Regions from separate parts of the Mesorhizobium sp. LNHC209A00 genome, predicted to be linked through region 4. Evidence: riboswitches for the same ligand, from Rfam matches in the RefSeq annotation. Region 4 holds a riboswitch; each other region holds the start of a gene.
The links. A riboswitch is a leader RNA that binds a small molecule or an ion and turns the genes downstream of it on or off. The one in region 4 is predicted to bind cobalamin.

Region 1: another riboswitch for cobalamin. It lies ahead of X739_RS164180 (CbtB domain-containing protein); the one in region 4 lies ahead of metE (5-methyltetrahydropteroyltriglutamate--homocysteine S-methyltransferase).
Region 2: another riboswitch for cobalamin. It lies ahead of X739_RS163890 (DUF1636 family protein); the one in region 4 lies ahead of metE (5-methyltetrahydropteroyltriglutamate--homocysteine S-methyltransferase).
Region 3: another riboswitch for cobalamin. It lies ahead of bluB (5,6-dimethylbenzimidazole synthase); the one in region 4 lies ahead of metE (5-methyltetrahydropteroyltriglutamate--homocysteine S-methyltransferase).

What each region holds. Positions count from the first base shown of each region.
Region 1 is NZ_AYWT01000001.1:332,346-339,959, reverse strand. It holds gene X739_RS164165 (DUF1624 domain-containing protein) at 1-384, opposite strand, end outside; gene X739_RS164170 (MFS transporter) at 621-1,820, shown strand; gene X739_RS164175 (aromatic ring-hydroxylating dioxygenase subunit alpha) at 1,961-3,127, opposite strand; cobalamin riboswitch at 3,270-3,469, shown strand; gene X739_RS164180 (CbtB domain-containing protein) at 3,505-3,684, shown strand; gene X739_RS164185 (CbtA family protein) at 3,700-4,503, shown strand; gene cobU (bifunctional adenosylcobinamide kinase/adenosylcobinamide-phosphate guanylyltransferase) at 4,496-5,011, shown strand; gene cobO (cob(I)yrinic acid a,c-diamide adenosyltransferase) at 5,013-5,621, shown strand; gene cbiB (adenosylcobinamide-phosphate synthase CbiB) at 5,618-6,592, opposite strand; gene cobD (threonine-phosphate decarboxylase CobD) at 6,591-7,614, shown strand, end outside.
Region 2 is NZ_AYWT01000001.1:400,450-408,063, reverse strand. It holds gene cobN (cobaltochelatase subunit CobN) at 1-3,035, opposite strand, end outside; gene cobW (cobalamin biosynthesis protein CobW) at 3,054-4,091, opposite strand; gene X739_RS163890 (DUF1636 family protein) at 4,094-4,522, opposite strand; cobalamin riboswitch at 4,560-4,766, opposite strand; gene X739_RS163895 (winged helix-turn-helix domain-containing protein) at 4,796-5,995, opposite strand; gene X739_RS163900 (NADH-quinone oxidoreductase subunit A) at 6,330-6,695, shown strand; gene X739_RS163905 (NADH-quinone oxidoreductase subunit B) at 6,686-7,267, shown strand; gene X739_RS163910 (NADH-quinone oxidoreductase subunit C) at 7,272-7,614, shown strand, end outside.
Region 3 is NZ_AYWT01000004.1:72,789-80,402, forward strand. It holds gene dxs (1-deoxy-D-xylulose-5-phosphate synthase) at 1-1,070, opposite strand, end outside; gene X739_RS153820 (pirin family protein) at 1,143-2,063, opposite strand; gene X739_RS153815 (DUF2277 domain-containing protein) at 2,103-2,369, opposite strand; gene X739_RS153810 (exodeoxyribonuclease VII small subunit) at 2,461-2,712, opposite strand; gene X739_RS153805 (histone deacetylase family protein) at 2,716-3,642, opposite strand; cobalamin riboswitch at 3,821-4,003, shown strand; partial or broken gene bluB (5,6-dimethylbenzimidazole synthase) at 4,075-4,680, shown strand; gene X739_RS153800 (hypothetical protein) at 4,797-5,780, opposite strand; gene X739_RS153795 (TetR/AcrR family transcriptional regulator) at 5,870-6,478, opposite strand; gene X739_RS153790 (MFS transporter) at 6,599-7,614, shown strand, end outside.
Region 4 is NZ_AYWT01000033.1:3,996-11,609, reverse strand. It holds partial or broken gene X739_RS0136195 (adenosine kinase) at 1-475, shown strand, start outside; cobalamin riboswitch at 1,000-1,202, shown strand; gene metE (5-methyltetrahydropteroyltriglutamate--homocysteine S-methyltransferase) at 1,297-3,648, shown strand; gene X739_RS137485 (cytochrome-c peroxidase) at 4,093-5,148, opposite strand; gene X739_RS137490 (hypothetical protein) at 6,105-6,458, shown strand; gene X739_RS1000000167415 (glycosyltransferase family 10) at 6,595-7,563, opposite strand.

The DNA of each region.
Region 1 (7,614 bases), on a different contig from region 4:
CAGGCTGGCGAGCGCGATCTCGTGCAGGATGCCGAAGAAGATGAACCCGTCGGGCGTGGCGATGCGGGTGACGATCGAAATGGCGACCGCCGCGCCCGCGACCATGGCGAACCGCTTCCAGAAGCCGTTCCAGCGGATCTGTCGGCCATGGGCGAGATAGAGGCTGACGCCGACCAGGAACAGGAAGGTCGATGCGATGCAGCGGGCGTAGAATTTCCACCAGCCGAAGGCGGTCAGGCCGGGATCGGTGTAGCCGAAGAATTCCAGGTCCCAGGTGAAGTGATAGCTTGCCATCGCGATCAGCGCGATGCCGCGCAAGATATCGATGGCGACGATGCGCTTCGATGGCTGCGGGACGGGTACGGTCGGCGTGTGGATGCTCATGGTCTCGCGATCTGATTCAGCCCTTCCAGGACGACTATCACGGTTGCACCGGATAGAAGAAGACCGGTCGCCTTGGCCTGCACCGCGCGGCCGGATCCGCGCCTGGCGCTGGGTTGGGCCAGCGCGGAAAAGCCTTTGACCGGCTTCGCTTTTTGCCGGATGTGCGTCGGTTTCCTCTTAATGGGCCTGAAATGTCCACGGCAGATTTGACGCCGCGATTCTGCTTTGGGGAAGCAATGTCCACCCATGTTCGCCATCCGATCTGGCTTTCGGCCCTCAAGGCCGCGGATGCGCGCACCTTCGCTTCGCTTTACGCGGTCGAATCCTTCGCCCGCGCCATGGTGTCGAGCGTCATACCGATCCAGGCCTACGAGATTCTCCACAACGAGCAGATCGTCTCGATACTCTACACCGCCGTGTCCCTGCTCGGCCTGTCGGTGACCTTGTTCATGCCTATGCTGATCCGCCGCTTCGCGCGGCGCTGGGTCTACACGGCGGGCGCCTGCCTGCTCGCCATCGGCTCGCTGTTCTTCCTCACCCACACGCTCGCCGGGCAACTGGCCGGGATGCTGTGCCGGGTGATGGGCGCCAGCGCGCTGTCGATCACGCTCAACCTCTACATCATGGATCACATCCGCAAGACCGATTTCATGCAGGCCGAATCGCTGCGCATGGCGTGGTCGATGGTTGCCTGGACGGGTGGACCGACGCTCGGCATTTTTCTCTATACGCGCTTCGGCATTTATGCCGCGCATGGCGCGGTGGCGGTGTTCGCCATGGCCTTGCTGGCGCTGTTCTGGACCTATCGGCTGAGCGACAACCAGTCGATCCGCCCGGGCAAGACACGACCGGCCAATCCGCTCGCCAATATCGGCCGCTTCGTCGCGCAGCCGAGGCTCAGGCTGGCCTGGCTGATCGCCTTCGGCCGCTCCTGCTTCTGGACGACCTTCTTCGTCTATGGACCGCTGTTCATGGTCATCACCGGCGAGGGCGAATTGGCTGGCGGCCTGCTGGTCTCGGCCGGCAACGCGCTGCTGTTCATGGCGATCTTCTGGGGCAAGGCGGGAAAGCGCTTCGGCGGCCGCAGGACCATGACATTTGCCTATTTCGCCATGTCGGCGACGTTGCTGGCGGCCGGTGCCGTGGGCGTAACCGTGCCGCTGCTCACCGGCGCCTTCCTGCTGTGCGGCGCCTTCTTCACGATCGCGCTCGACGCGCTGGGTTCGACCGCCTTCATGCGCTCGGTGCGCTCTTATGAGCGCGCGCAGATGGCTGCGGTCTACCGCACCTATCTCGATTTCTCCGAACTGACGCCGCCGCTGGTCTATTCGGTGGTGCTGGCCTTTTTCGGTCTGGGATCGGTGTTCGTCACGCTCGCACTACTGGCCGCGTTTTGCGGCTTCGTGACCTGGCGATATCTGCCGAAGTCGCTGTAGGTATGTCGATATTCAGGTGATGCCGGCCTGCGAACGGCAGGTTTGCGCGCTTCCGGTAATCACGTACCCGAAAGTACGTTCCGTTCCGGTTCTCGACCTCCGCCCTTCTCGGCTTGGCCTGACCTGAATGTCGACAGACCTCATGTCACCGCGGCATGGCGCTCGCGCACCCAATCGTGGAAGCGGTGCAGGTCGTACTCCTCGGGCATCAGCACGCCAGCTGTATGACGCATCGAGCGCAGCCCCTTCTGGTTGACCTCGCAGATCGCCGCGTCCTCCTCCAGCACCTGTGTGCCGAAGGCGACGATGTTGTCGATGTCGGTCTCGGCGAGCGCCTCGGGCGCGAACAGCCATTCTGCGGTCAATTCGGTCTGTTCGGGACCGAGCGGCGTAAGCCGCACAGTCCTGACATAGTCGACATGGCCGACGATGAACATGGACGGCAGGCTGGTGGCATAGGTCTGACCGGCGCTGCGCTCCGCCGGCGTCAAGCTCGGGAAGACCGGCCCGTGCGTCTGCCCATCACGCGACCATGTCTCAGCCCCGGCGCGCAGGCCGCCTGAAAATTCCGGCGCGTCATTGTCGGCGTGGCGGAGCCATTCGGGATCGTCATGCCGGCTCATCAGGCCGCGGCCATAGATCGGCACCAGCCGCGACAGGTCCTTGTGGACGCCCGGGCAGTGCAGGCACTCGTTGAAGTTTTCCCAAAAAATCTTCCAGTTACAGTTCATCACCTTGTGCAGCACATGGCCCGATACCAGCGTTTCCAGCGGCCAGTTGCCGAGATCGCCGGAGGCTGGGTCGAAGGAGGATTGCGCCGAGCCGGCGTCATCTTCCGCCAGATTGACGAAGACGAAGCCCCGCCACACCGAGAGCGCGACGCGATAAAGCGGATGATCGGCCTTGTCGAAGCCGTCAGGCAGCGATTTCGACGGCACGCGCACCAGATCGCCACGCAGCGAATAGGACCAGGCATGATACGGGCAGGTGATCAGCCGCGCCTTCAGCCGGCCCTCGCTTTCCTGGCAAAGCTGCGAGCCGCGATGCCGGCACGTGTTGTGGAAGGCACGCAACTCGCCGGTGTCGTCGCGCAGCACGAGGATTTCCTGCATACCGACGCGGAAGGTGCGGAATGCCAAAGGCTGGGCAAGATCGGCCTCGCGGCAGACGAGCAGCCAGTCCCTGTACCAGATGGCGTCGAGATCGCGCTTATAGTTGTCCTGGTCCCAATAGGCCGATGAGGGCAGCGTCGGCTCGGTTCGAGTCAGGCCGTTATAGGGCTCGCGCTCGCTGGCATTGGGCTGCATGGCTGGCTTCCCGTGAGGGTGCCAGCCGACACCCGGCCATGAAGTTTGTCAATCGGGACGGGGTGAGGGCAGCTTCGCCGATACGACGCTCCTGCGCTGGCGGTTGTCGGAATTTGGTTTGCCGGGCGCGGCGAATTTCCCTATAGTCGCCGATGTCGTCGGTTCCTTTTTGGAGCCAAGAGGGAATGCGGTGCGGGGAGGAATTCCTGCCCAATGCCGTGGCTGCCCCCGCAACTGTGTGCGGTAGTCCTCTCCATATGCCACTGAAGATTTTTCTTCGGGAAGGTGGGGAAGGGCGCTTATCCGCGAGCCAGGAGACCTGCCGGCGACAGGAAACTGACTTCGATGCCCTCGGGTGGAGGGCGAAAGGACAAGACATGACTACCGCTTCCGTCTCCCTCGGCGCCTCCGTCTCCTCGCAGTCGCGTTTCATGCAGCTCGCGCTCGCGGCGCTGCTCGGCATCTTCGTCGTCGGCTTTGTCGGCTTCTCGCATATCGATGCGGTCCACAATGCTGCCCACGACTATCGCCACTCGATGGCGTTTCCCTGCCACTAACGAGGATCCGACATCATGAATCTGTTTCGCAACGTCGTGTTCGTCGCGGCGATCGCGGGGCTTGTGGCCGGTGTCGTTCTCGCCTGCATGCAGGCCTATGCCACCGTGCCGCTGATCCTCAAGGCCGAAGTCTACGAAAAGGCCGGCGGCGGCCACCACCATGATCACACGGCCGCACCAGCGGCGACCAATGACGCGATGAGCACGGTGGCGCCCGCTGGGAATGCCACGAGCTCTGCCGCGCCCGCGGGCACCGATGCCATGGCACCGGCGGAGGAAGACGAAGGCTGGGCGCCGGCCGACGGTTTCGAGCGTTTCGCCTTTAGCGTGGTTGCCAATATCGTCACCGGCATCGGCTTCGCGCTGGTCCTGGTCGCGGTTTCCGAGTTCTTCGGTGGCGTCGGCAACTGGCGCCAGGGCGTGTTCTGGGGCTTGGCCGGCTTTGCCGTGTTCACACTGGCACCGGGCCTCGGACTGCAGCCGGAACTGCCGGCAATGCCGGCGGCCGATCTTCTGCCGCGCCAGATCTGGTGGACGGCAACGGCGGCCGCGACCGCGATCGGCCTAGGCCTGATCGTGTTTCGCAGATCGTTGCCATTGACCATCCTCGCCGTCTTGCTGATCGTCGCGCCGCATGTCGTCGGCGCGCCGCAGCCCGACAGTTTCGAGACGCCGATCCCGGAAGGCCTGCACCATCAGTTCGTGGTGGCGGTGACGGTGACCAATCTGGTCTTCTGGCTGGTGCTGGGCGCGATCGTGGGCGTGGTGCGCCGGCGCTTCACCGGCACGGCGACCAGCATGCGCGACAGTTTTGCCTGATCGCGGCAGGCTGACCTTCATCATCGGTGGTGCGCGCTCCGGCAAGAGCGCGCACGCCGAAACCCTGGTGACGGCATTGGCCTCGCCATGGGCCTATATCGCCACGGCGCAAGCTTATGACAACGAGATGCGCGAGCGCATCGCGCTGCACCGCTGGCGGCGCGGTGAGGGCTGGTCGACCATCGATGCGCCACTCGACCTCGCCGAAGCGCTGGAGGCGTCGCCGGACGGTCAGCCGGTGCTTGTCGACTGTCTGACGCTGTGGCTGACCAATCACATGCTGGCCGATCACGACGTCGATGCCGCGTGCCGACGGCTGGCGGACGTGCTGTCTCGGCCGCGCGGACCGTGGTTCGTGGTGACGAACGAGGTCGGGCAGGGCATCGTGCCCGACAACGCGTTGGCGCGCCGGTTTCGCGATGACGCCGGCCGACTTAACCAGCGGGTCGCGGCAGTGGCCGACACGGTGCTGCTCATGGTGGCGGGGCTCCCGCTCAAGGTGAAGTGAAATGACCGACGACAAGGATGAAGAACGCCATCGCGCCAAGATGGCCAAGCGCAAGGCGGTGCAGGACGCCGAGGTTGCGGGCAAGACGATGGAGAAGGGATTGCTGATCGTCAACACCGGTCCCGGCAAGGGCAAGACCACGGCCGCCTTCGGTCTCGCGCTGCGCATGCTCGGCTACGGCAAGCGCGTCGGCGTCGTTCAGTTCATCAAGGGCAAATGGCACACCGGCGAGAAGGACGCCTTTGCCGCCTTTGGCGACCGCGTCGTCTGGCATGCAATGGGCGAGGGTTTCACCTGGGAGACCCAGGACCTGAAGCGCGACATCGCGGCCGCCGAGGCCGCCTGGGCCAAGGCCCTGGAATTGATCGACGATCCCTCGATCAGCCTTGTCGTGCTCGACGAGCTCAACATCGCGTTACGCTACGATTATCTCGCTCTCGACAAGGTGGTTGCGGCGCTCAAGGGCCGGCGCGAGGGTCTGCATGTCGTCGTCACCGGCCGCAACGCCAAGCCGGGGCTGGTCGAGGCTGCCGATCTGGTCACCGAGATGGGCGTGACCAAGCATCATTTCTCGGCGGGCGTGAAGGCGCAGCAAGGCATCGAGTTCTAAAAAACCAGAACAGCGATCAGCGCGACCAGGCCGAACAAGCCGATCAGCAGGTAGTCCGCGACCCGGTAAAGCTTGAGCGCCCGCCTGATGTCGCCGCTGTCGACATCGCGGCGGCCGCCTTCGCCCATGAAGATGTCGTCGACCATGATACCACCATAGCTGCGTGGTCCGGCGAGCGCCAGCCCAAGCGCGCCGGCCATGCCCGCTTCCGGCCAGCCAGCATTGGGCGAGCGGTGTTTTTTCGCGTCACGCCGCACTGCCTGCCAGGCACCGCGGGGGTCGGCGCCCTCGACCAGGAGGGAAGCGAGCACGATCAGCAGCGCCGTCAGCCGCGATGCCGGCAGGTTGATCCAGTCGTCGAAGCGCGCCGCCGCCCAGCCGAAGGCCTCATGGCGCGGAGTCCGGTGGCCGATCATCGAATCGGCGGTGTTGGCCGCCTTGTAGGCAGCGCCGCCGGCGAGCCCTCCGACCCCGGTCCAGAAGGCGGGGGCGACGATGCCGTCGGAAAAATTTTCCGCTAGGCTCTCGATCGCCGCGCGGCAGACGCCGGCGCGGTCGAGCGTCTCGGGATCACGGCCGACGATCCGCGAAACGGCGGCCCGGCCCATGTCGAGGCCTCCGCTGTCGAGCGCGTCGGCGACGGCTTCGACATGTTCGTAAAGGCTTTTCTGCGACAGGAGCGATGTCGCCAGAAAGACGGCAATGATCCACCCCAGGGGGACAAACCAGAGCAGAACAAGCTGCACGCAAAGGCCTGCTATCGCCGGCACCAGCACGATGAACAGAAGCGCCTGGACACCACGTTGACGACGCAGCGCGTCGGGATCAGTGGCGCGATTGAGCCGCAAGTCGAGAAAGGATATCAGCCTGCCGAACCATGTCACCGGATGGCCGATGGCGCGAAACAGCCAGTCGGGATAACCAAGGGCGAATTCGACAATTAATGACAGGAAAGCGATCAGGACTGACATGAAGCTTCTTGAAGGAGCGGTGGACCATGGTGGAAGTCTTGGCCGGGCAAGGGCGCTTTTCCCCAATGCCGTGCTGCCTTTCGTCGACCTCTCGACCGGTATCAATCCGCACTCCTACCCGCTTTTCGACCTGCCCGCCACCTCGCTGTGGCGATTGCCAGAGGCCGCGCGTGGGCGCGAATTGATAGAGATTGCGGCCAACATCTATGGCGCGCCTTCCCCAGCAAGCGTGGTGGCGGCCCCTGGTACGCAGATCCTGTTGCCGCGCGTCGCCTCGCTGGTGAGGCCCGGCAAGGCAATGGTGCTTGGGCCGACCTATGCCGAACACGCCCGGGCGGCGGCGATTGCCGGGCACGACGTGGTCGAGGCCAGCGATTTCGCGACGTTGGCGGAAGCGGACCTCGCCATCATCGTCAATCCGAACAATCCGGATGGGCGCATCATCGAGCGCGACCGGTTGCTGGTGCTGGCCGCCGGACTTCGCGCCAAGGGCGGGCTGCTGGTCGTGGACGAGGCGTTCATGGATGTGGGCCCACGCGAGCACAGCCTCGCCGGCGATGTCGGCCAGGGCGGCATCGTCGTGCTACGTTCCTTCGGCAAGTTCTTTGGTCTGGCAGGCCTGCGGCTCGGGTTCGCGCTTGCCGACGCGCCGACCGCTGAACGGCTGGACATGCAGTTCGGGCCGTGGGCTGTCGCAGGACCGGCCCTGGAATACGGCGTCCGCGCGCTCGCCGATCTCGACTGGCAGGATGCGATGCGGGCCTCGCTGGCGGAAGCGACGGGGCGGCTCGACGCGCTGTTTAGCCGTTTCGGCGTTCCCGTCGCGGGGGGCACCACGCTGTTCCGCTATCTCAGCCTGCCCGATGCCACCGGCCTGTTTTCCGGGCTTGGCCAGAGCGGTATCCTGCTGCGGCATTTCTCCGAAGGGCCCCATGCCCTGCGCGCCGGCCTGCCGGGGAGCGAGGAGGAATGGCGCAGGCTCGAATCCGCCCTTGCCGATTGGGCGTCGCGGCGCGAGGATC
Region 2 (7,614 bases), on a different contig from region 4:
CGGGCGCGTACCACGCGCGACACCGCCTCGCCGACCGATCGCGGTTTCGGCCTGCGCGGATCCGTGGTGTCGAGCACGATGACGTCGGCGTTCCTGCCGAGTGCGGCCAAGGCGGCCGAGAAGCCGCCGATGAAGGCGACGTCGGCGGAGCCTTCGAGAATGTCGCGGCCGGGGTCGTCGCCGGTGTGGACGAGAAGATCGGCCTCGGCGATGCGGCCTTCAAACGCTCCAGGTGCCGAGACGCCTTCGCCGCCGGCACCGCCATAAGCATGCGAGGTCGCGTCGAGATAGGCGCGGCCGATCTCTTCCCGCGCCGTCCAGTCGCCGCTCGACAGCATGTCCTCGACGCCGGCGCCGTACGTGCCGGGCGAAGTGCCGAAGATCCGTGGGCTGACCTTGCCGTCGGCGCGGGTTTTGGCGGCGAGCGGGTTCTCCGAATCGTCCTCGTCGCGCGCGGCAACGGCGCTGGCGGCGGCGTCGATCAGCGCGATCTGGGTCGGGAACATGTCGCGGAACAGACCTGATATGCGCCAGGTGACGTCGACACGCGGGCGGCCGAGCGCAGCCGGGGGCAGCACCTCGATGCCGGTGATGCGGCCGGTGGCAGTGTCCCATTGCGGTCGGCAGCCGATCAAGGCCAGGCCCTGCGCGATCTCCTCGCCGCCGGTGCGCAGCGATGCCGAGCCCCAGAGATCGATCACCAGCGAACGCGGCCAGTCGCCATGCGACTGCATGTAGCCGCGCACCACTTCTTCGGCCGCCGCTTTGCCAAGATCATATGCGATCGGCGTCGGCATGGTTCGCGGATCCGAGGTGAACAGGTTGCGGCCGGTTGGAAGCACGTCACCGCGGCCGCGCGCGGGTGCGCCGGCCGGACCCGCCTTGACGTGACGCCCATCGAGCGCGGCGAGCAGGGAGGCCTTCTCGGTGCCCGCGCTTTGCCGGCGCATGGAGTCTGGTTCGTCGTTTGGGACGCGTCCGTAGATGTGCAGCCCGTCCTTGATGGCGAAATCCTTGAGGTCGCAGAGCCAGGCGTCGATGCGGCGCAGCGCTTCGTCGGGCGCGTCGGTCTTGGCGACGCCGGCTTCGGAGGCAAGGCCGGTCTTTTGCGCGGTTTCGACAATCAGCCTGGCGAGCCGGTCCCGGCGACGGCGGTCGAGCCCGTCGGCCTGGGCATATTCGTCGACCAGCCGTTCGAGCTCGTGCTGGTCCTCGTCCAGCCCGGCGCCTGCCAGCGGCGGCGGCAAATGGCCAAGGGTGACGGCGGCAATGCGCCGTTTGGCCTGCGCGGCTTCGCCGGGGTTGGAAACGATGAAAGGATAAATGACTGGTAATGCGCCGGTGACGATCTCGGGAAAGCAGGTTTGCGACAGCGCGACGGTCTTGCCGGGCAGCCATTCCAGCGTGCCGTGGGCGCCGACATGGATGAGAGCGTGGGTGCCGATCGATTTGCGCAGCCACAGGCCAAAGGCGATCAAGGCATGGCGCGGGGGGAGGGTCGGATCGTGGTAGTCGGCGCGACGATCGGCCGAGCGGCCCCGGTCGGGGGCGAGTGCCACGGTGACATTGCCGAAATGCGCGGCGCGGAAGGGGAAGTGGTGTTTGCCTGATAGCGAAGTTGTGTGCGAGGTCTCATTTTCCGCTCTGCCCCACGCAGCCTTTACCGCGGCAATCGCCGATGTCGGCAACTCTTTCGAGAAGTCGAGATAGTCATTCAACCCCAGCCCATCACTGCCCCGCTCCAGCATCTGCAACAATTCACGCGGCGTTTGCGGAATCCCCTCAACGGCATAGCCCTGTTCGCTCAAGTCGTGCAGCATGGCCAGGACGCTGGATGGCACATCCAGCCCGACCGCATAGCCTGTGCGGCCAGGTGCACTGGGATAGTCGGGGATGAGGATCGCGAGCTTGCGCTCGTCCCGCTTCGTCTCCCGCAGCCGGATGAAAGCCGAGACTCGACCGGCCACTTGCTCCACCCGGTCCAGTTCCGGCCGGTTCGCCAACGCGCGATGGCCAAGCGCCGGATCGATATCGCTCTCGGCCTTGAAGGAAATGGCGCCGGCGAGGATGCGGCCGTCGAGTTCGGGCAGCACGACATGCATGGCAAGGTCGGCTGGCGCCAGGCCGCGCTGGTTGTTTTCCCAGACGTCGCGGCGCGTGGTGGCGACGATGACCTGGAAGACGGGCACGCCGGCGCGGTCGAACAGGGTTTCGACGCCGGGTTCCGCGCCGGATGCGAAAGCGGTCGCGGTGACGATCGCGGCGGGTTTCAGCGATGCGATGGCATTTTCGACGAATGCCAGCGACGCCGGATCCTTCAGACTGGAAACGAAGATCGGGACCGGTGCCAATCCCCTGGAGCGCAAAGCCTCGGCCAGCGCGTCGATCGGGGCGACATCGGCGGCAAGCAGCATCGATCGGTAGAAGAGAATCGGGATAATGGGAGTGTCGCTATTGGAACCGGCCGGCTCCTCCGAGACCCCCAATCCAGCCTGATAGTACCCGGCCTTCGGCACGCTGACCGGGTTGGCGACGGGCGTATCCTGTCCGGCCAGGCCTGCCAGCTTGTGCACCAGCGCGCTCATATTGGCCGGGCCGCCCTCGCGGAAATAGCCGAGCAGGCCGTCCAGTTCGGCACGCGGCAGCGTCGAGGCTTCGACCAGCCTGAGATCCTCGTCGTGGCTTTCGCCGGGAAGCAGCGCCAGTTTGATGCCGCGTTCGCGGGCAATCACCGCCAGTTGGTCGCAGCCATAGCGCCACCACTCGTAGCCGCCGAGGATGCGCACCAGGATGATTTTGGCGTGGCGGGCGACGGTGTCGATCCAGAGGTCGACGGACATGGGATGGCGCAGGTCGCGCAGTGCGGCCAGCCGCATCGAGGGCAGGCGACCGGCATCCGCCTTCCACGCCGCAGCCAGTCCGGCGAGATCGCTGTCGGTGAAGGATAGGGCCACGATGTCCGCCGGCGCCTGCCTGAGATCGACAGGCTCGGCGAGGTCGTCGAGCGAGGCGGAGGTCGTCGTGAGGATGTGCATCGCGGCCCGGCCTGGAAATCAGCCGGCGAGGATACGTTCGATCGCAGGACGGTTCAGCCCCTTGGGGCCGATGACGACGAGGCGCGATCGGCGGTCGTCCCCGGCGGTCCAGGCACGGTCGTAGTAATGATTGACCCGCGGGCCGACGGCCTGCAGCAGGAGCCGCATCGGCTTGCCGCCGACCTCGACGAAGCCTTTCACGCGCAGCACGTTTTCCTGTTCGGCGGCGGCGGCGACGCGCTTTGCCAACTCGTCGGGATTGGCGATCGAGGGAATGTCGACGATGAACGTGTCGAAGTCGTCATGCTCGTGATCGAATGCGCCGTCATGGTGGGACTTGCGGTTCTCGATGTCGTCCTCGACGGCGAGACCGAGCCCGAGCAGCACCGAGGGATCGACCTTGCCATGGGACGTCGGCACGATCTTCACGGCGCGGGCGGAGTGTTCGTTGACGATGGCCTTGGCGCGAGCCGAGCCGGCGGCGTCCATCAGGTCGCTCTTCGACAGGATGATCAGGTCGGCGCAGGCGATCTGATCCTCGAACACTTCCTCGACCGGATCGTCATGGTCGAGGCTCTCGTCCTGCGCGCGCTGCGCCTGCAGGGCGTCCATGTCGTTGGCGACGCGGCCTTCCGCCAGTGCGGGGCCGTCGACCACGGCGATGACGCCATCGACGGTCACGCGGCTCTTCACCGTCGGCCACTGGAAGGCTTGGACCAGAGGCTTGGGCAGAGCGAGGCCCGAGGTTTCGATCAGGATATGGTCGACCTTCGGCGTCAGCGACAGGATCTTGTCGAGGGCCGGCACGAAATCGTCGGCCACGGTGCAGCAGATGCAGCCATTGGCCAGTTCGACGATGTTTTCCTCTGGGCAGGTGTCGATGCCGCAGCCCTTGAGGATCTCGCCGTCGATGCCGATGTCGCCGAACTCGTTGACGATGATGGCAATCCGCTTGCCGCCCGCGTTTTCCAGGAGATGGCGGACCAGCGTCGTCTTGCCGGCGCCGAGGAAGCCGGTGACGACGGTGCAGGGAACGCGAGACAGAGATGTTGTCATGATCAGTCTTTCAGCATGTCGAGGGGTGGAATGCGGGCAACGAGGCCGCGCTTGAGGCTATCGGGCCTGCCCCGCCAGGGAATGAGGCCGTCGCTCGAGGTGGCGAAGAGTTTCGCGCCGGTGACGAGATCGGCGCCGCTGGTCGTGGTCAGATCGCCGAACACATAGCTCCAGCAGCCGTCGCGCAGGATCGCGGCGCTAAGCCGGCGCTTGCAATTGCCGAGGCATTCGACCGTGCGGACGCGAATCTTCTCGGCCAAGGCGGCTTGGCGCGTATCTTCAGCCAAAAGTTCGCCGGCCCGGGGACGGGCGTCGGAGCCGGTCTCGTCGCGACAGGAAGCGCAGACAATGACCGTGATGCCGGCCAGGGAATCATCCCCGCCGGACGAAATGTCGGTTGTTTCAGCCGAAAAGCTGCTGTCGCGATCCAAATCAGGCTCCTTGCCCGGAAAACCCGCCAGGCGATCGGATTATTGCATTCCAGACGGCAGGTCTCCTGGCTCGCGGGTCATCGCCTTGGTAGCCGCCTTCCCGGGACAATCCCAGTGGCTTTCGGCCTTGGCTCTTCGCTCACAGTTGCGGGGACAGCCGCGGATTTGGGATTTTCAATCCCGCACCGCATTCCCTCTTGGCTCCTCCCTTTGCCGAGAGGAGACCGTCTGGATGGGATTTAGGCTCTTGCAGGCAGCGGTGTCAACGCGAGCTTACGACACCGCGATGTCGGACAGCGCCGGGCCGAGATCGCCGACAGGGGTTATTTCCATGCGCTCAAGGCCAAGCCAGCCCTGCATCTGCTTCAATTCCTCGAAGAGCTGGGCGGCGGTTTCGGGCGGTGCGTCGGGCTCGGGGTAGGCGGCATGGACGCGCAGGACACTGGCCGGCCGGTCGGCCTTGAGGTCGATGCGCGCCACAATCCTGTCGCCGAGCAGGAAAGGCAGGACATAGTAGCCATATTGCCGCTTGTCGGCCGGCGTGTAGATTTCGATGCGGTAATGGAAGTCGAACAGCCGCTCTGAGCGCGAGCGCTCGAAGACGACCGGATCGAACGGCGCCAGCAGGGCGCGGGCCTCGATCTTGCGCGGCATACGGGCGTCCTTGTGAAGGTAAGCCGGCTTTTCCCAGCCCTCGACACGGACCGGCAGCAAGTCGCCGAGTTCGACCAGTTCCTCCAGCCGGCCTTTCATGTCGGCCGGCGAGAGTCGAAAATAGTCGCGCAGGTCGCCTGAAGTCGCCACGCCATGGGCACGGGCGGAAATGCGCAGCAATTCGCGATGCGCGTCCTCAGGCGTCGGTACCGGCAGATCGAGGATCGGCTGCGGCAGCACGCGCTCCGGGAGGTCGTAGAAGCGCTCGAAGCCGCGTCGGTGCGCGGTGGTAATGCGCCCGGCCCAGAACAGCCACTCGAAGGCGTGCTTGGCGTGGCTCCAACCCCACCAGCCGCCGGAGCCTTTCTGGCCTTCGAGCGCCGAAGCGGCGATCGGCCCGCGCGCGACGACCTCGCGGTAGATCTCTTCTATATAGGCGGCGTGCTCGCGGCCCCATTTGGCCAGTCCCGGATACATTTCATCGCCTTGCTCGGCGCGCTGCATGCGCCAGCGCATCAGCGGGTAGGTCTCGACGGGCAGGAACGAGGCTTCATGCGCCCAATATTCGAAGACGGTGCGCTTGCGCGTCACGGCGGCGTTGTCGAGCAAAGCGAGGGGATAGGGGCCGAGACGCGAATAGAGCGGCATGTAATGAGCGCGCACCACGGCACTGACGGAATCGATCTGCAACAGGCCGGTGCGGGACAGAACGCGGGCGAAATGGCGACGGTCCGGCGTGCCGGCCGGGCGGGGATCGAGAAATCCCTGGGCGGCGAGCGCGATGCGCCGGGCGGCGGCAAGCGAGATCTTTTCCTTCATGCGGATGCGTCTCTGATGGACCTGTCTGGCACATTGCTGGGCGTGATTCCCATCCATGCTAGCAGGGTTTTGGCGGCAACCGTGTCAGGAGAGAAAAGTGGAGTTTAAAGCGAAGGAAATCAAACAGGAGCGGATGGGACCAGTTTCTCCCGGAATGCCGTCCAGCGCGGAGTTTTGAACAAGGTTTGACTTGCTTCGCTGGAAGTGCTGCGCTAACCCTCGCCGCGTTGCAGCATAGGCCCCTTAAAACGGTTCAGCGGTTAATCTGTCACGCTTCCGCATTAAGGTTCGGTGCTGTAGTCAAAGTGGATTGGCGCCAACGGAAAGCCGCTGCATGAACGCACTTCTCAGTTCGTACCTGCCCATCGTCCTGTTTATCGGCGTGGCACTGGTCGTCGGCCTGGCGCTACTGGCGGCCCCGTTCCTGGTGGCGTATCGCAACCCCGATCCTGAAAAACTTTCCGCGTATGAGTGCGGTTTCAACTCGTTCGACGACGCCCGCATGAAATTCGACATCCGCTTCTACCTGGTGTCGATCCTGTTCATTATATTCGACCTGGAAGTAGCCTTCCTCTTCCCCTGGGCAGTGTCCTTCTCGAAGATCGGCATGCTCGGTTTCTGGTCAATGATGGTGTTTTTGGCAGTGCTGACCATCGGCTTTGCCTATGAATGGAAAAAAGGAGCGCTGGAATGGGATTGAACGACAGTTCAGGCACCCTCGTCGCGCCGAAGCCCAAAGGTATTATCGATCCCAACACCGGCAGGCCGGTGGGGGAGGACGATCCCTTCTTCCTCGAAATCAACAATGAGCTTGCCGACAAGGGTTTTCTGGTCACCTCGACCGAGGCGCTGATCACCTGGGCGCGCAGCGGCTCGCTCATGTTCATGACCTTCGGTCTGGCGTGCTGCGCGGTCGAGATGATCCACACCTCGATGCCGCGTTACGATTCGGAGCGGTTCGGTGTCGCGCCGCGCGCGTCTCCGCGCCAGTCCGACATCATGATCGTGGCCGGCACGCTGACCAACAAGATGGCGCCGGCGCTGCGCAAGGTTTACGACCAGATGCCGGAGCCGCGCTACGTCATCTCGATGGGTTCGTGCGCTAATGGCGGCGGCTACTATCACTATTCCTATTCGGTGGTGCGCGGCTGCGATCGGGTCGTGCCGGTGGACATCTACGTGCCCGGCTGCCCGCCGAGCGCCGAAGCCCTGCTCTACGGCATTCTTCTGCTGCAGAAGAAGATCCGCCGCACCGGCACGATCGAACGGTAAATCCATGGCCGCCTCCTTAAGCGAACTGTCGACCTATCTCGGCGAGAAGCTGCCTGGCCGCTTCGGCGATGCGGTATTCGCCTATGGCGAGCTCACCGTTCACGTCGAGCCTCAAAACTTGATCGAGGGGATGACCTTCCTGCGCGACGATGCGCGCTGCCAGTTCATCTCGATCATCGATGTCTGCGGTGCCGACTACCCGTCGCGGGCCAAGCGCTTCGACGTCGTCTATCACCTGCTTTCGCCTAAGCAGAATGTGCGCATTCGCATCAAGGTGCAGGCCGACGAGGAGACGATGGTGCCTTCGATCACCGGCGTCTATCCCGGCGCCGACTGGTTCGAGCGCG
Region 3 (7,614 bases), on a different contig from region 4:
CTCGGCATGGCGGCGGTGACGGCGACGATGCGGTCGTCCTCGCGGCCCTCCTGGATCAGGCTTTCTGCAAACACCTTGGTGTAGGCCGGTGCATTGGCCGGCGCCTTGGCCTGTGCGCCGGTGATGACGTCGAATTTGTTGACGCCATGATACTTGTCGGCGGCCGCTTCCGCCGGCGCGTAGCCCTTGCCCTTCTGGGTGACGACATGGATCAGCACCGGACCCTTGCCGTTGTCACGGACATTTTTCAGAACCGGGATGAGATGCTCCAGATTGTGACCGTCAATCGGGCCGATGTGATAGAAGCCGAGTTCCTCGAACAAGGTGCCGCCGGTGACGTAACCGCGCGCATGCTCGACCGCGCGGGTGATGGCTCGATCGGCCCGCTTGCCGAGATAGGAGGTCAGCTTCTTGCCGAAGTCGCGCAGGCCGACATAGGCCTTGCCGGAAGCCAGGCGCGCCAGATAGGCGCTCATGGCGCCGGTTGGCGGGGCGATCGACATATCATTGTCGTTGAGGATGACGATGAGGCGCGCATCGAGCGCGCCGGCATTGTTCATCGCCTCATAAGCCATGCCAGCCGACATGGCGCCGTCGCCGATGACGGAAATGACATTGTTGCGGCCGCCTGAGAGGTCGCGGGCGGCGGCCATGCCGAGGCCGGCCGATATCGATGTCGAGGAATGGGCGGCGCCGAACGGGTCATATTCGCTCTCGGCTCGGCGGGTGAAGCCCGACAAACCGCCTTCCTGGCGCAAGGTGCGGATGCGGTCGCGACGGCCGGTCAGGATCTTGTGCGGATAGGCCTGGTGGCCGACATCCCAGATCAGCCGGTCATCGGGTGTGTTGAAGACATAATGCAGTGCCACCGTCAGTTCGACCACGCCAAGGCCGGCACCGAGATGGCCGCCGGTGCGGGAAACGGCATCGACCAGTTCGGCGCGAAGCTCAAATGCCAGTTGTGGCAAGTCGCTCTCGGCCAGCCTGCGCAGATCGGCCGGGACGCGAACCCTATCGAGAAGCGGCGTATGCGGCGTTGCGTTCACGTTGGGCCCAGACTTTCTGTTCATCTGCGGGATAGGCCGCCGGCAGGCGAAAGTAAATGCGTGTCGCTGACGCGGACGCTCAACCCTTCGATCCGCTCAACCTTCCGGCAGCGGGATGAATTCTTTCTCATCACCAGGAACGATATCGAAGCGGCCGGTCTTCCATTCCTGCTTGGCCTGCTCGATGCGCTCCTTGGACGAGGAAACGAAATTCCACCAGATGTAGCGCTTTGAGCCAAGCGAGGCGCCGCCGAACAGCATGAAATGCGCCCCGGTCGATGACGATATGACGATCTCGTCGCCGGGCCGGAACACCAGCAGCCGTTCCGCCGGAAAGACATCACCCGAAATCGAGACCTCGCCCTCCAGCGTGTAGATGGCGCGCTCCTCGGCATCGGCCGAGATTTTGACGCTGGCGCCGGGCGCCACCAGCAAATCTGCATAGAGTGTTTCGGTATCGGCCCGCACCGGAGACCGCAAGCCCTGGAACTCACCGATGACGACGCGGCCGCTGACGCCTTCGGCGTCGATTTCGGGAAGCCGCAGCGCCGCGGTGTTCTCGAACACCGGTGCCACCTCTTCCTTGCCGTCCGGCAGAGCCAACCAGGTCTGCAGGCCGGAGATCGACATCGGCGCGCCGCGCAATTCCTGCGGCGTGCGCTCGGAGTGGACGATGCCGCGACCAGCCGTCATCAGGTTCACGTCGCCGGGCTCGATGACCATCTCGGTGCCCAGCGAATCGCGATGCCTGATCTTGCCGTCGAACAGATAGGTCACGGTCGACAGGCCGATATGCGGGTGCGGACGGACATCGAGCGCCTGGCCGGCGCGCATGATCGCGGGACCCATTCGATCGAAGAAGATGAACGGCCCGACCAGGCGCCGTTTGGCGGTCGGCAAGGCGCGACGCACCTCGAAAGCGCCAATGTCCTTGGCGTTGGGGATGACCATCAGCTCGATCTGGTCGCTGGCGAAGGCATCGCCGGCCTCAGGGTCTTTGCCGGGGAAGAAGCTCATGAACTCTCCTCGTCAGCGGTCAGCGGGCGCGTGGGCATATCAGGCGAACCGGATCGCCGCTTTTGCTTTTAATTTGGCCGCCACCTCTTCGCGATTGCGCGGATGCTGGTGGGTTTCGAGGGAATCGAGCAATTCGCGTGCGGATGCGGCGATGGCTTCGACCGCATGATCGAACGCATGCTGGTTCTTGGCAGAAGGCCGCGTCGTGCCGCTCAGCTTCCCGACAAACTGCAGTGCCGCGTCACGGACTTCGTCGTTAGTTGCCGGCGGATCAAAATTGAACAGGGTCTTGATGTTTCTGCACATCGCTTCCGTATCTCCTCTTGTCCGTTTCAATCGGGACGAACTGTATCCTCAATGATGATCGTGTCCAAAAATCGGTAAGGCTGCTCCGGACTCAGTCCGCGTCGAGCGGCTCGGTTCCAACCGGCTTGCCGTCGCGCGACAGCCTGATCTTCTCGACCTTGTCCTCGGCGGCCTTCAGCAGCCGGTCGCAATGGACCTTCAGCGCCTCGCCCCGCTCGTAAATCCGGATAGACTGGTCGAGCGGCACGTCGCCCCGCTCCAGATCATCGACGATCTTCTCCAGTGCGTCGAGCGCCTGTTCAAAGCTCATCGCCTTGACGTCTTCGTTGATCTCACCGGTCATCATTCATCCTTTCATCAGTCGCCCGACATGGGCGGCGACCGAAAATGCCAATCCCTGCAGATCGTAGCCGCCCTCGAGCAGGCTGACGAGCCGGTTGCCGCCGTGGATTGCGGCGCGCTGCATCAGCTGGCCGGTCGCCCAGTCGAAATCGTCCTCGGTCAGATTGATTTCCGCCAGCGGGTCGCGATGGTGCGCATCGAAGCCGGCCGAAATGACAATCAGATCCGGCGCGAAATTGTCGAGTGCCGGCAGCACGCGCGACAGGAACGCATCACGAAACACCTCGCTGCCGGTCCGAGGCGCCAGCGGCGCATTGACGATGTTGCCGGCGCCGGTCTCGCTCTTCGCGCCCGTGCCGGGATAAAGGGGCATCTGGTGCGTCGAGCAATAAAGCACCGAGGGATCGTCCCAAAAAATATCCTGCGTGCCATTGCCGTGATGCACGTCCCAGTCGACGACGGCGACGCGCTCGGCGCCGTGCTTCTTCTGCGCGTAGCGGGCCGCGATTGCCGCCGTGTTGAAGAAGCAGAAGCCCATGGCAGTGGTCTTTTCGGCATGGTGGCCGGGCGGACGGGCGGCGACGAAGACATTGTCGGCGCGGCCCGCAAAGACGTCGTCGACGGCGGCATTGGCGGCACCGATCGCCGTAATCACCGCCTGCCAGCTTTTCGGGCTGGCGGTGGTGTCTGCGTCGATGCGGGCAATGCCTTCGTCGGGGATGGCGGCGCGGACACGCGCGACGAAATCGGCGGGATGCGCGTAGAGGATGGTCGCTTCGTCGCCTTGCGGTGCCTCGACGCGGTCAAGCGCGGCAAAAGCTTCGTCGTCGAGCACGCGCTCGATGGCGCGCAGGCGGTCGGGCCGCTCGGGGTGACCGGGCGGGGTGATGTGTTCGAGAAAGATCGGGTGCGTGTAGAGACGAGTTGCCATGCCCCCTATCTAGTGCCCCGGCGCCGTGATGGCCATGCGTTGCGGCTTGATCGCTGGGGAAAATCGAACCTGCGTCCATTCATGTCGCTGCGGGCATTGGCGTCGTCGGCCCTTCGGAGTAAGACTGCCGCTACTGCCTGGTGCCTGCTGGTCTGTTTGTTTTAGCCGCATTCCGCGACGCCAAGTGTTTCCACTTGGCTACAAATGCTCTGGCGGGAGAATCGGGAACACGGTTGAACTCCGTGGCGTGCCCAACGCTGTGAGGGGGACCGCGCCGGTAGATGCCACTGTCGATGACGGGAAGGCACCGGACGCGGGTTGATCCCGAGCCAGAAGACCGGCCTGGCAGGCATCGTCATCCGCATGGTCAGGCGGATGGCATCGATTGCAATCGCAAGGGGACACGCGATGCGGGAAGCCATGACCGCTCAAATGGGCGATGGATTTGACCAGAGTGCGCGCGACGCGGTTTACCGTGCCATGTTTACGCGGCGCGACGTCCGCAGCCATTTTACATCGGAGGCGATCGACGACGAGGTGCTGGCGCGGCTGCTGCTTGCCGCCCACCACGCGCCATCGGTCGGCTTCATGCAACCCTGGAACTTCATCGTCATCCGCGATGCCGCGCGGCGGGCGGAGGTGCGCGACCTGTTCCTGGCCGCGCGAGAACGGGAACTGCCTGAAATAGAGGCAGAACGGCAGGCGCTCTACCGCAAGCTCAAGCTCGAAGGCATTTGCGAAAGCGCGCTAAACATCTGCATCACCTGCGACCGCGAGCGCTCGAAAGGCTCGCCATTGGGGCGGTGGCACAATCCGGAGATGGATCTCTACAGCACGGTCTGCGCGGTGCAGAATTTCTGGCTGGCCGCGCGTGCCGAGGGCGTTGGGGTCGGCTGGGTCAGCATCATCGAGGCGCAAGCGCTGAAAAGCCTGCTGGCGATTCCCGATCACGTGACGCCGATCGCCTATCTCTGCGTCGGCCGCGTTTCCGAGTTCGCACCGAAGCCGGACCTCGAAACGCATGGCTGGGGCCGGCGGCTGCCGCTGCCCGAGCTGATCATGAGCGAGACTTTTCGCGGGCAAGGCGAAGCGCCGCTCAAATCAGCAGTGGCGCGCCTCGGCACCGTCGCCGGTGCGCCCGCGAGCCCGGCCGATCAGCTCGTCGCGCCGGCCGTGCCCCAGCGCGAACCGCCGAAAGTGGAGAGCGCCTTGTCCTTGAGTTCCCTGAACTTCGACGAAGCTTCGGCCAGCCTGGCGTCCCAGGCGGCATCGGGCACCTGACCCTCGATGGTCTTAAAATAGACCTGCATCAGGCAGGCAATGGCGAAGGGCTCGATGAAGGCCGCCTTGAAAGCCCAGGCAAAGACGATTGCCAGCACGAAAGCCCAGCCGGCGAGCTGCCCGGGCATGACGTAAAGAATAGCGGCTGCCGGAGCGAGCATCAGCAGGAAAATCACGAACGACACGGCCCACATGATGACCGCCAGCCAGACGGCGTTCTTGACCATGGTCTTACCGTTCTGGGCGTAGAGCACGACGCCTTGGCGCGCGGTTTCGAACGGCGAGGACGAATTGATGCGGATGTTGTAGCCAAGAATGATCTCGTCGACATAGGTCAGCGACAGGCGAATCACAGTGTTGAGGAACGAAACCAGTCCGCTCAGCCCAGGAATAGGCAGGAAGGCCGCGATGCCGCCGAGCAGGCCGGTGATGGCGCGGATGGCGCCCTTGACCAATTGGTCGACAACAAAAAGGATGTTGGCCTCGGCAAAACGCTCGGTCACGATCTCTTTTGCGTAGGCGATCTGGTTCTGGCCGTCGGGAACATCATGGCCGTCGATCAGATGCACCATGACGGCTATATGGCCCGCTTTGACGACGTAGAGGATGTATTCGCGGATCCAGTAGACGGCGATCGAGACGATGCCGAAACCGACCACGCCGCCCCACATCGCAAAAGACAATGGTCCGTCGGGATCGGTGGAAATATGGCCGACGCCATAGCCGACGGATGCGCCGGTGCCGGTTGCCATGATGTAGGCCAGCGTGATGCCGAAATAGACGATCATGCGAAAGACAATGAAAGGCCAGGTCCGCATCATGATGGACACCGACCTGCCGATACCGAAATCCCACATGCCCGAATCTCCCCTCAGAGATGGCTGCCGAGGATGCGCTCAAACCGGCTATTGTCAATTGCAGGTGGTGGCGGGACTGCCATGGAGGTTCATCTTGAAAGCGCTTCCGGTTTTTTCAGCAGGCCTTCGAGCAATTGCTTGAACGCGGCCACCACCATTTTCGAGGTCGCTTCGGGATCTGGCGAATTGGCGATCCGCTGCGCAGCCTGGCTGCTCGCCCCATTGATCAGCCGCGCTGCCGACTCCGGATCGACGCCGGGGACGACCACCCCCTCCCCTTGCAGCGCGGTCAGATGATCGGTCATTGAACCGACGCAGGCATTGGCATTCGACCACTGTGCCGGATCGCCCAGCACAGCCGGACCATCCCGGAACATGATGCGCTGGATTTCCGGCTCCAGCGCCATTTCGATATAGGTAGTGCATTCGTCGACGAAATGCTGCCAGCGGGTCGGCGCCCGCGACGCGACCTCATTCACCCGGGCCGCCATTTCCGCGTCGATTTCGGCGATAACCGCCTCAAGCAGCCCCTTCTTGTCGCCGAAGTGATGATAGAGGGCGCCGCGCGTCAGCCCGGCCGACGCGGTGAAATCATCCATCGACGCTTCGGCATAGCCGATGGTGCCGAAAGCCTGGCGCGCCGCGGCAATCAGCTTGGCGCGTGTCTCGGCAATCATCTCCTTGCGCGGTCGATGCATGCTTCTGGCCTTATCTACATACGCGTCGTATGCCAATTGACATACGCGGCGTATGCTCTATTTAACACTTATACGTCTCGTATGTAATTGTGGAATCGCCCCTTGTCGAGGAACAGAACCATGCAAAACCCCTATTCGGAAATCTTTCGCGCTCCCGGAGCCAGGGGCTTTGCCGCCGCCGGCTTCATGGCGCGCCTGCCGATCGCCATGGCGCCAATCGGCATCGTGGCGATGCTGTCGCAGACGCGTGGCGAATACTGGCTGGCGGGCGCGGTTTCGGCGACTTTCGCCTTGGCCAATGCCTTCCTGGCGCCGCAAATATCGAGGTTGGTCGACCGCCTCGGCCAGACACGGGTTGTCGTACCCACCACCATTATCTCCGTGCTCGCTTTCGCGGCCCTGATCGCATCGGCCAATCAGGACTGGCCGGTATGGACGCTGTTCGCGTCGGCGCTACTGGCCGCGGCAATGCCAAGCATGCCGGCCATGGTGCGGGCGCGCTGGACCGAGATTTTCCGGGGCCGGTCCGAGATGAACACCGCCTTCGCCTTCGAGTCGGCGGCGGACGAACTGGTCTATATCGCCGGCGCATCGCTGTCTGTGGGCCTCAGCGCCGCGCTGTTCCCGGAAGCGGGCGTGCTCGTCAGCACGCTGTTCCTCGCCTTGGGCTCGACAGCTTTCATCCTGCAGCGTTCGACCGAGCCGCAAGTGCGGCCGGTGGACCATGGCTCCAGCGGCTCGGCAATCCGTCTGGGGCCGGTTCAAATCATCACCTTCGCCATGATCTTCATCGGCGCGACCTTCGCGACGACGGAGGTGAGCACGGTGGCGATCACCAAGGAACTCGGCCAGCCGGGCACTGCCAGTCTCGTCATCGGCGTCTATGCGCTGGGCTCCTTCGTGCTCGGCATCATCATCGGCGCGCTCAACCTGAAAGCACCGCTGCAGCGCCAGCTCGCCATGGCGGTTGCCTTGGTAGGGCTCGGCACACTGCTGCCGCTTACCGCCAGCACCGTGCCAGCGCTCGCGCTGACTGTGTTCATCAGCGGCGTGGCGATCTCGCCGACCTTCATCACCGCCTTCGGCCTGATCGAACGGCATATTCCTGAAACGATGCTGACCGAAGGCATCACCTG
Region 4 (7,614 bases):
GAAACTGGCGCACGCGGCCGGTCGCGAAGTATCGATGACCTTGTCGGATTCGTTCTGCGTCGACCGCTACCGCGACGAGTTCCTCGAACTGATGCGCTCGGGCACGGTCGACATCGTCTTTGCCAACAGCCATGAGATCAAGTCGCTCTACCAGACCTCGTCCTTCGACGAAGCGGTGGCGCAGATCCGCAAGGACTGCAAGATCGCCGCCGTCACACGCTCGGAAAAAGGCTCGGTTATCGTGCGCGGCCACGAGACCGTCACCATCCAGGCGACGACGATCCGCGAGTTGGTCGACACCACCGGCGCCGGCGACCTCTATGCCGCCGGTTTCCTGCATGGCTACACGCAGGGACGCAACCTCAAGACCTGCGGCGACCTTGGCTCGCTGGTGTCCGGCCTGGTGATCCAGCAGATCGGCCCAAGGCCGAGGGAGAATTTGCGCCGCGAGGCGGAACGGGCTGGGTTGCTGTAGTGGGCGAGCAACTAACCAGCTGCCCTGCTGAGACGATCATCGCAGTGGCCGAACTGTGTCAAACCTCGCTCATATCGACAGCCATTCGATGTGGAAGGCCAATAAGGTTCCTGAGGTAACGGAGAACTCGCGGCGACCGTCGGAGCACTTGAACTTGCGATCACGTCCCGCGTAGCAGCGAAGGATGCCGAATGCGGGCAGACTGGTTCGCATTGGTCTGGGACCAGCGGAACTGGCAGCTGGGCTTCATCCTCGTCAATCTCATTACAGGACGGGACGGGCCAACTTCGGCTTGTTGTTCTGCCAAGCACGGACGAGTGGATGCCAATAATCTATGAGAACAGGTCGTTCACCCAAGCTGCGTCGCAGCCCGACACGAATCCGCCAGTTGGACAATGGTGGCGGCGGAGCAGCGCCGCCAATGGGAGACTGAATATTTCACAATGTTAGACAAGCGAAAAAGCGCGATCACATAACGACATAAACATTTCGTTATGCGTCATTGACAAAAGAGCGGACTGCTGTGATTGTCTGCGTGTCGTGGTTCTCGCGTGCGGCGCTGCCGCAACGGAGCTAAGAGGGAAGCCGGTGCGATGCCGGCGCTGCCCCCGCAACTGTTAGCGGCGAGCCAAACCAACTCATGTCACTGAGGCGAATACCCTCGGGAAGACCGGTAGAGGCTATGACCCCGCGAGCCAGGAGACCTGCCACGGCGAATTACGTCCACGGGCGGGGTGTCTCGGTGGCCGCTGCAAGCCGGCGTTCGTGCCGGCCTGCTAGCGCCTTCCTTGTCATCGACGCCCCAACCATCGGGGTATGACATGACTGACTCTCAGCAAATTCCTGTAGCAACGCTCGGCGTGCCGCGCTTCGGTCGTCGGCGAGAACTGAAATTCGCGCTTGAAAGCTACTGGTCCGGAACATCGTCCGCTGGCGACCTTCTTGCGACGTCGAAGGCGCTCCGTGCCGCTAGCTGGGAAGAGCAGCGCAATCGCGGCGTGTCGAAAATCCCGTCAAACGACTTCTCGCTTTACGACCATGTGCTCGACACCGCAGCCATGGTCGGCGCCATTCCCTCCCGTTACGGCTGGAATAGCGGCGAGGTCCCACTTGACATCTACTTCGCAATGGCGCGCGGCAACCAGGGTCAGAAGGAGGATTGTGCACACGCTGGTCACCAGGAGGCGGCTCATGGGCCCGGTGTAACCGCGATGGAAATGACCAAGTGGTTTGACACAAACTACCACTACATTGTGCCGGAACTTGATGATGATCAGACGTTCGCCCTCTCGTCGACAAGACCCGTCGATTACTTCCTCGAGGCCCAAGCTCTCGGCATTCACACACGCCCAGTCATCCTTGGACCCATCACCTTCCTCAAGCTGGCGAAATCGCCTGCCGAAGGGTTCGATCCTATCGCGCTCCTACCGCGGCTGCTGCCTGTTTACGAGCAACTCCTGCAGAGGCTGAAGCTGTCGGGAGCCGACTGGGTGCAGATCGATGAGCCAGCGCTTGTCCTCGATCTGAACTCCAACGAACGAGCTGCGTTCGAGTTCGCCTATGGCCAGCTGTCGAAAGCCGCGCCCGAGCTGAAGATCATGCTGGCTACATATTTCGGGCATCTGGGAGACAATCTCGAAACCGCGGTTTCTCTGCCCCTGGCCGGGCTGCATATTGATCTCGTGCGCGCTCCCGAGCAGCTGGAAACGGTGGGTCGGCTCGCTCCGAAGGATCTGGTGCTCTCGCTTGGCTTGATCGATGGCCGCAACGTCTGGCGTGCGAACCTGCCCGCCATTCTCGACCGCATCAAACCGATCGTCGCCGGCTGGCCCTTGGACCGCGTCGAGATCGCGCCTTCTTGCTCGATGCTGCATGTGCCGATCGACCTGCGCATGGAGACGGAACTCGACGCCGACATCAGCTCGTGGCTCGCCTTCGCGGCCCAGAAGACCGACGAATTGGTGTTGCTGGCCCGGGCCCTGTCCCAAGGCAGAGATGCGGTGGCTGGCTCGTTGAAAGCGTCTGCCGAGGCTGCCGCCACGCGCGTGACATCCACGAGGATCCATGACCCGCTTGTTCAGGGGCGGATCGCTAGCATTGACGACAGCGCGAAGCGACGAGAGAGCGCTTTTGCCGAGCGCTCCAGAGTCCAAGCCGGCTCACTCGGGCTGCCGCCGTTCCCGACGACGACCATCGGGTCCTTCCCGCAGACGCCGCAGGTACGCAAGGCGCGGGCCGCTCATGCGAAGGGCCAGCTGAGCTATGTCGACTACGAGACGTTCCTGAAGAAGGAGATCGAGGCTGCAATTCGCTGGCAGGAAGAGATCGGGCTGGACGTGCTGGTGCACGGTGAGTTCGAGCGAAACGACATGGTACAGCATTTCGGCGAGCAGCTGTCTGGCTTCGCCTTCACCCAGCATGCCTGGGTACAAAGCTATGGGTCGCGCTACGTGCGTCCCCCCATCATTTTCGGCGACGTATCGAGGCGCAATCCGATGACAGTGCTCTGGTGGCAATTCGCCCAGTCGCTTACGGAAAAGCCCGTGAAGGGAATGCTCACAGGCCCAGTCACCATTCTCAACTGGTCTTTTGTTCGCGACGACGTACCCCGCTCCGAAGCCTGCCGCCAGATCGCGCTCGCCATCCGCGACGAAGTGAGGGATCTCGAAAGGTCGGGCGCAAGGATGGTGCAGATCGATGAGGCCGCGTTTCGCGAAGGATTGCCACTGCGCCAGTCTGACTGGAAAGTCTATCTCGACTGGGCTGTCGAATGCTTCCGGATCGCTTCAACGGGTGTAAAGGACGCGACTCAAATCCATACCCACATGTGCTATTCGGAGTTCAACGAGATCATCGACGCGATCGCTGGAATGGATGCGGATGTCATTTCGATTGAGACGTCGCGCTCGAAGATGGAACTGCTGGACGCCTTCACGAGCTCCAAATATCCGAACGAGATCGGTCCCGGCGTCTATGACATTCACTCACCACGCGTCCCGGAAGTCGGCGAGATTTCGGACTTAGTCATGCTTGCCCGGGAGCGACTGTCCGACGGCCAACTGTGGATAAACCCGGACTGTGGCCTCAAAACACGCAAATGGGAGGAGGTCCGCCCTGCCCTCATTAACATGGTCGCGGCAGCACGCGCGCTCCGGCAGAAAGTGCAGGCGTGAGGCTTCTCTTCCTCACCGTGTGGGGAGTTGCCGGCTGGCGGATGTCGGCCGGGAATATGCCAAACCGATCACACTCTTGGAAATAAGCCACTCGGCGAAAATGTGCGATTTTCCTTCGGCACGTGTCCTCATCCCGCAGAAATATGAATGTGACACTACGCTATAGTATTGGTCCTTGGGAACATACAGGCCCCGCGCCTCGAACAAATCGTACACACGTCGTTTCTCAAAGTAGACTGCTTGGCACGTTCGCTCAGGCGGCGACAATATATGGTGCTGCGCGTCTGTCCGCTTCCCCAGTTGATTCGCGCAGACGACGGGCGAGGTGGCAGGTTTCGGGTATTGCTAGCGTGTCCGGCCAATTCGGAGATGGACGTGGCAATTCGTGTGGCCCAAGTAGAAGCCGCAATCATTTTCGATTGCGATGTCCGCAGCCAGTTGGCCTTATTTTCCTGAGATCTGCGTTACAGGCCGGGGCGTTGTCGCCGTTTCGGAGGGTAAGATGGGATAGGCGACCTCGGGTGCCTCTCCGGTCAGCGAGTTGAGGAAGGCAACAAGCAGGTCAACTTCTTCGTCCGCCAGTACTACGCCAAGCTGGGTGGTCCCCATGATAGCGACGGCCTGTTTCAGATCCCAAACCTTGCCCGAATGAAAGTATGGCGCGGTGAGTGCAACGTTGCGCAGCGGCGCCACGCGGAAAACATAGTAGTCATCGGCTGCATTGGTGACCGCAAATCGGCCCTTGTCTTTTTCCGGCAGGACCTCGGCGCTGGGCTGTTCCACGAGGCCGAATGGGTAATAGGCTTGCCCACCAACGTTGATGCCGGCATGGCAGGACGAGCAGCCTTTGTCCATGAAAAGCGCCAGGCCCTGTTTCTGTTCGGAAGTCATGGCAAGCTCATCACCATTCAGGAAGCTGTCGAAGGGGGCCGGCGTGACCAGTGTCGCCTCGAAGGCTTCGATTGCCTTGGCGAAGTTGTCGAAGGTGACCCGATCCGCTTCAGCCGGAAAAGCTGCATCGAACCACTCGACATATTGCGGCATGGACTTGAGCGTGGCGATGACTTGGCCCGGTGTATTGGCCATTTCCATGCCGGCTTGGACCGGTCCCTTCGCCTGAGCCTTCAGGTCTGCGGCACGACCATCCCAGAACTGAGCGATGTTGAAGACAGCGTTCAGTACAGTCGGCGCGTTGCGCTGTCCCTTCTGCCAACCATGGCCGATCGAGGTTTCGTGATTGTCGTCGCCGCCGGTGGCCAGGTTGTGGCACGAGTTGCACGACAAGACGCCTGACGCCGAGACGCGTGGATCGAAGAACAGTGCCTTGCCGAGAGCGATCTTTTCCGAGGTGACCGGGTTGTTGGCGCCTGTCGGCGTGGTGGATGGCAAAGCGCTGAAGGTGGCCAATGCCGTATCTCTGAGGTCGGCGGGGATCGAATCCGCAGCAAAGGCGGTGGGTGCCAGCAAGGTGACAGCCATCGTTCTGAATAGGATTTTCATAAATGGTCTTCCTGCGTCGTGCACGCAGCCACTATGCGATCTGCGGATCATGAACGCCCTGAGCTAGATCAGCTGAGGGAGAGGGTCGGGGTCTGACACCTGTTTTCGCGGCTGAGCTGGGACCCTCTTGGAAGTGATCGCTGTTCTCGATTGGACTTCAGGGAGGAGGAGTATCCCTGCTCGGCAACCGGTTGGATGTAGCAAAGCACGCACTGAGTGCGCTTCGAAGATTCGGTCACTGCGATCTTCCAGCCATCGTTTAGAAAGTCGATAGCATCTGCAAGACTTGGCAATCTCTTGCACCATGTGCGCTGCACGCCTTGCGAAAAGTGAGCTTCTGAAACCTCAGGGTACATTCGTTCCTCCTGACCTGTTGATTGCGTGAATCGGCCTTATCGACACCCGCAGACTGCACATTGTGATGTCACCAGCGATGGCGGTCTCAATACCTAAGCAGCGACGGTCTATGCGACAGTATGGATGTCCGGTCGGAATAGCCGGTTCGCCTTATCGACGTCACACCGGCATATAGCTCCGCTTCTACGAACATCCCATCACGCGAGGAAAGACATGGCCAACACGCGCAGTATCGCCAATCTAGCCCTTGTGTCGGCGCGGCGCTTGAGCAGGTCCACCGGCTGTAAGTGCCTCACACCTTGATCCACAGATCCTAGGCGATGACCACGTTGTCATCATAATTTGACGGGCGCGGGGCATTGGCCCATAAGCGAGCCACCGCAATCTGTGCGGTTGCCAATGCGAAATGAAGTGAATTGGAATGAATCTCCGGTTTGCGAAACACGCACGTCCGACGCAGCTTGCGTTGACAGAGGCGGTTTTACGCGCAATAGCACTTCCGCCGGCCTATTTTTGTGGAGTTCAATTGTGGTTCGGCCAAGGGCGCTGGGCGCCGGACGGGCCCCGTGTAAACCTCATTAAAGAGAGAGAGACCCTGCATGGAAGAATTCTTACCGCGCATCGCCACTGGTGCGGGCATCGGCCCGGCTGTCGCAGAGAAGGCCGTTGGGTTAATGCTGGGTTTCCTGCAAAGCCACGCGGCCGACGGTCCCGTTGCGCGCATGATCGAGGCCATTCCGGGAGCTTCAGAATTAGTCGCGAAGTATCATGGAGACGACCCAGAGGGTGGCGGCCTTATGGGGCTCGGCCAGCAATTGATGAGTGAGGGTCTGAGCATGGCAAAGATCGCCGGCCTCGCCAACGAGACGATCGCCTGCGCGAAGGAACATGCCGGCGACGAACTCGTGGACGAGGTCCTCAATTCCGTTCCTGGCCTTCCCCAGTTCGTCTGATCAGCGGTAGCCGGGGGCGCATGACCTCGTGCGCCCGTGCCGGCCGTCTGCGCAGCAGACATTCTCCGCCGAGCGTTCCGTACCGATCTCGCCAGACCACCAACCGCCGGGCACGCGAAGCGAGCGTTGGAGTACTTCATTCGTCCATTGCAAAATCGACTTCAGGCGAATCGATGTGTATAATTTCCGGCGGTAAGGGTTTATCCTCAACGCTTTCGATGAAGCCCGCGAGATAAGCAAACGTATTGTATTTCTCGAGGACCAACCGCTTCGCCTCTCTTATTGCGTCGCGACGTTCCTTCCAGAGGTCCGAGTCGATGATTTCTTGAATTTTTGGGATTACGTTCTTGTCCTCTGGGTCAATCAGAACCATAGAGTCCGAAGGGAAGAACCTCCTGATTGCCGGGCTGCCGTAATAGATCGGCATTGTTTCAGCAACGAAGCAGTCCATAAGCTTCTCTGTAAAATAGTAATCAGCACGAGTATTCTCGAACGCTATACTGTAACGGTAGGGTGCGAGTGCGTTCCATTTATCTCCAATCAGCCGAAAACCTCGGCCGAACAGGTCAAAATCGACCTCCTTTCTCAGCCGCTCCAGAAACGCCAGCCGATATCGATGTCCTTTAAGCAGGGCGATGTCACTGGTAATCCATGAGAGCCGAAGCGGCTTATCCACGACTTCGCTGACCAGAAGTTGGTCATATGTCTTGTTTACAGACCAAGACCGAGTGATAGGTGGAGACAAAACGAATCGGCGCGCTGCATTCTGCCGAGCAGCCAGCTCTGCGTCACACGTCAGGACGATAGTATTTTTCCCCTGCCCTTCATGAAACGCGCGATGAGCTTTCGTCGGCGGTTCGCCGATTGCAAAAATTGTCCTGTTTGGGCTCGCCTCGATATCAACAGGGAGCCCAAAAAGAGAAGCAGAGTTAAAGACGATATGCCAATCGGGCACGAAGGATGTCGTGCGAACAAAAGCGACATTGTTCCAGATTCCACTGCCCTTTGGAGTGAGATGGTGGATTGCATCATCCAAAACGCCCCAAGAATCTAGACATGTAGCAACAATGGGCGCCGGGCGTTCCGTCAACAATTTGGCCGACAAAGCAGTTCCACTCCCTCACTCGTGAAGGTACTCAATGGCCATTCCGGATTG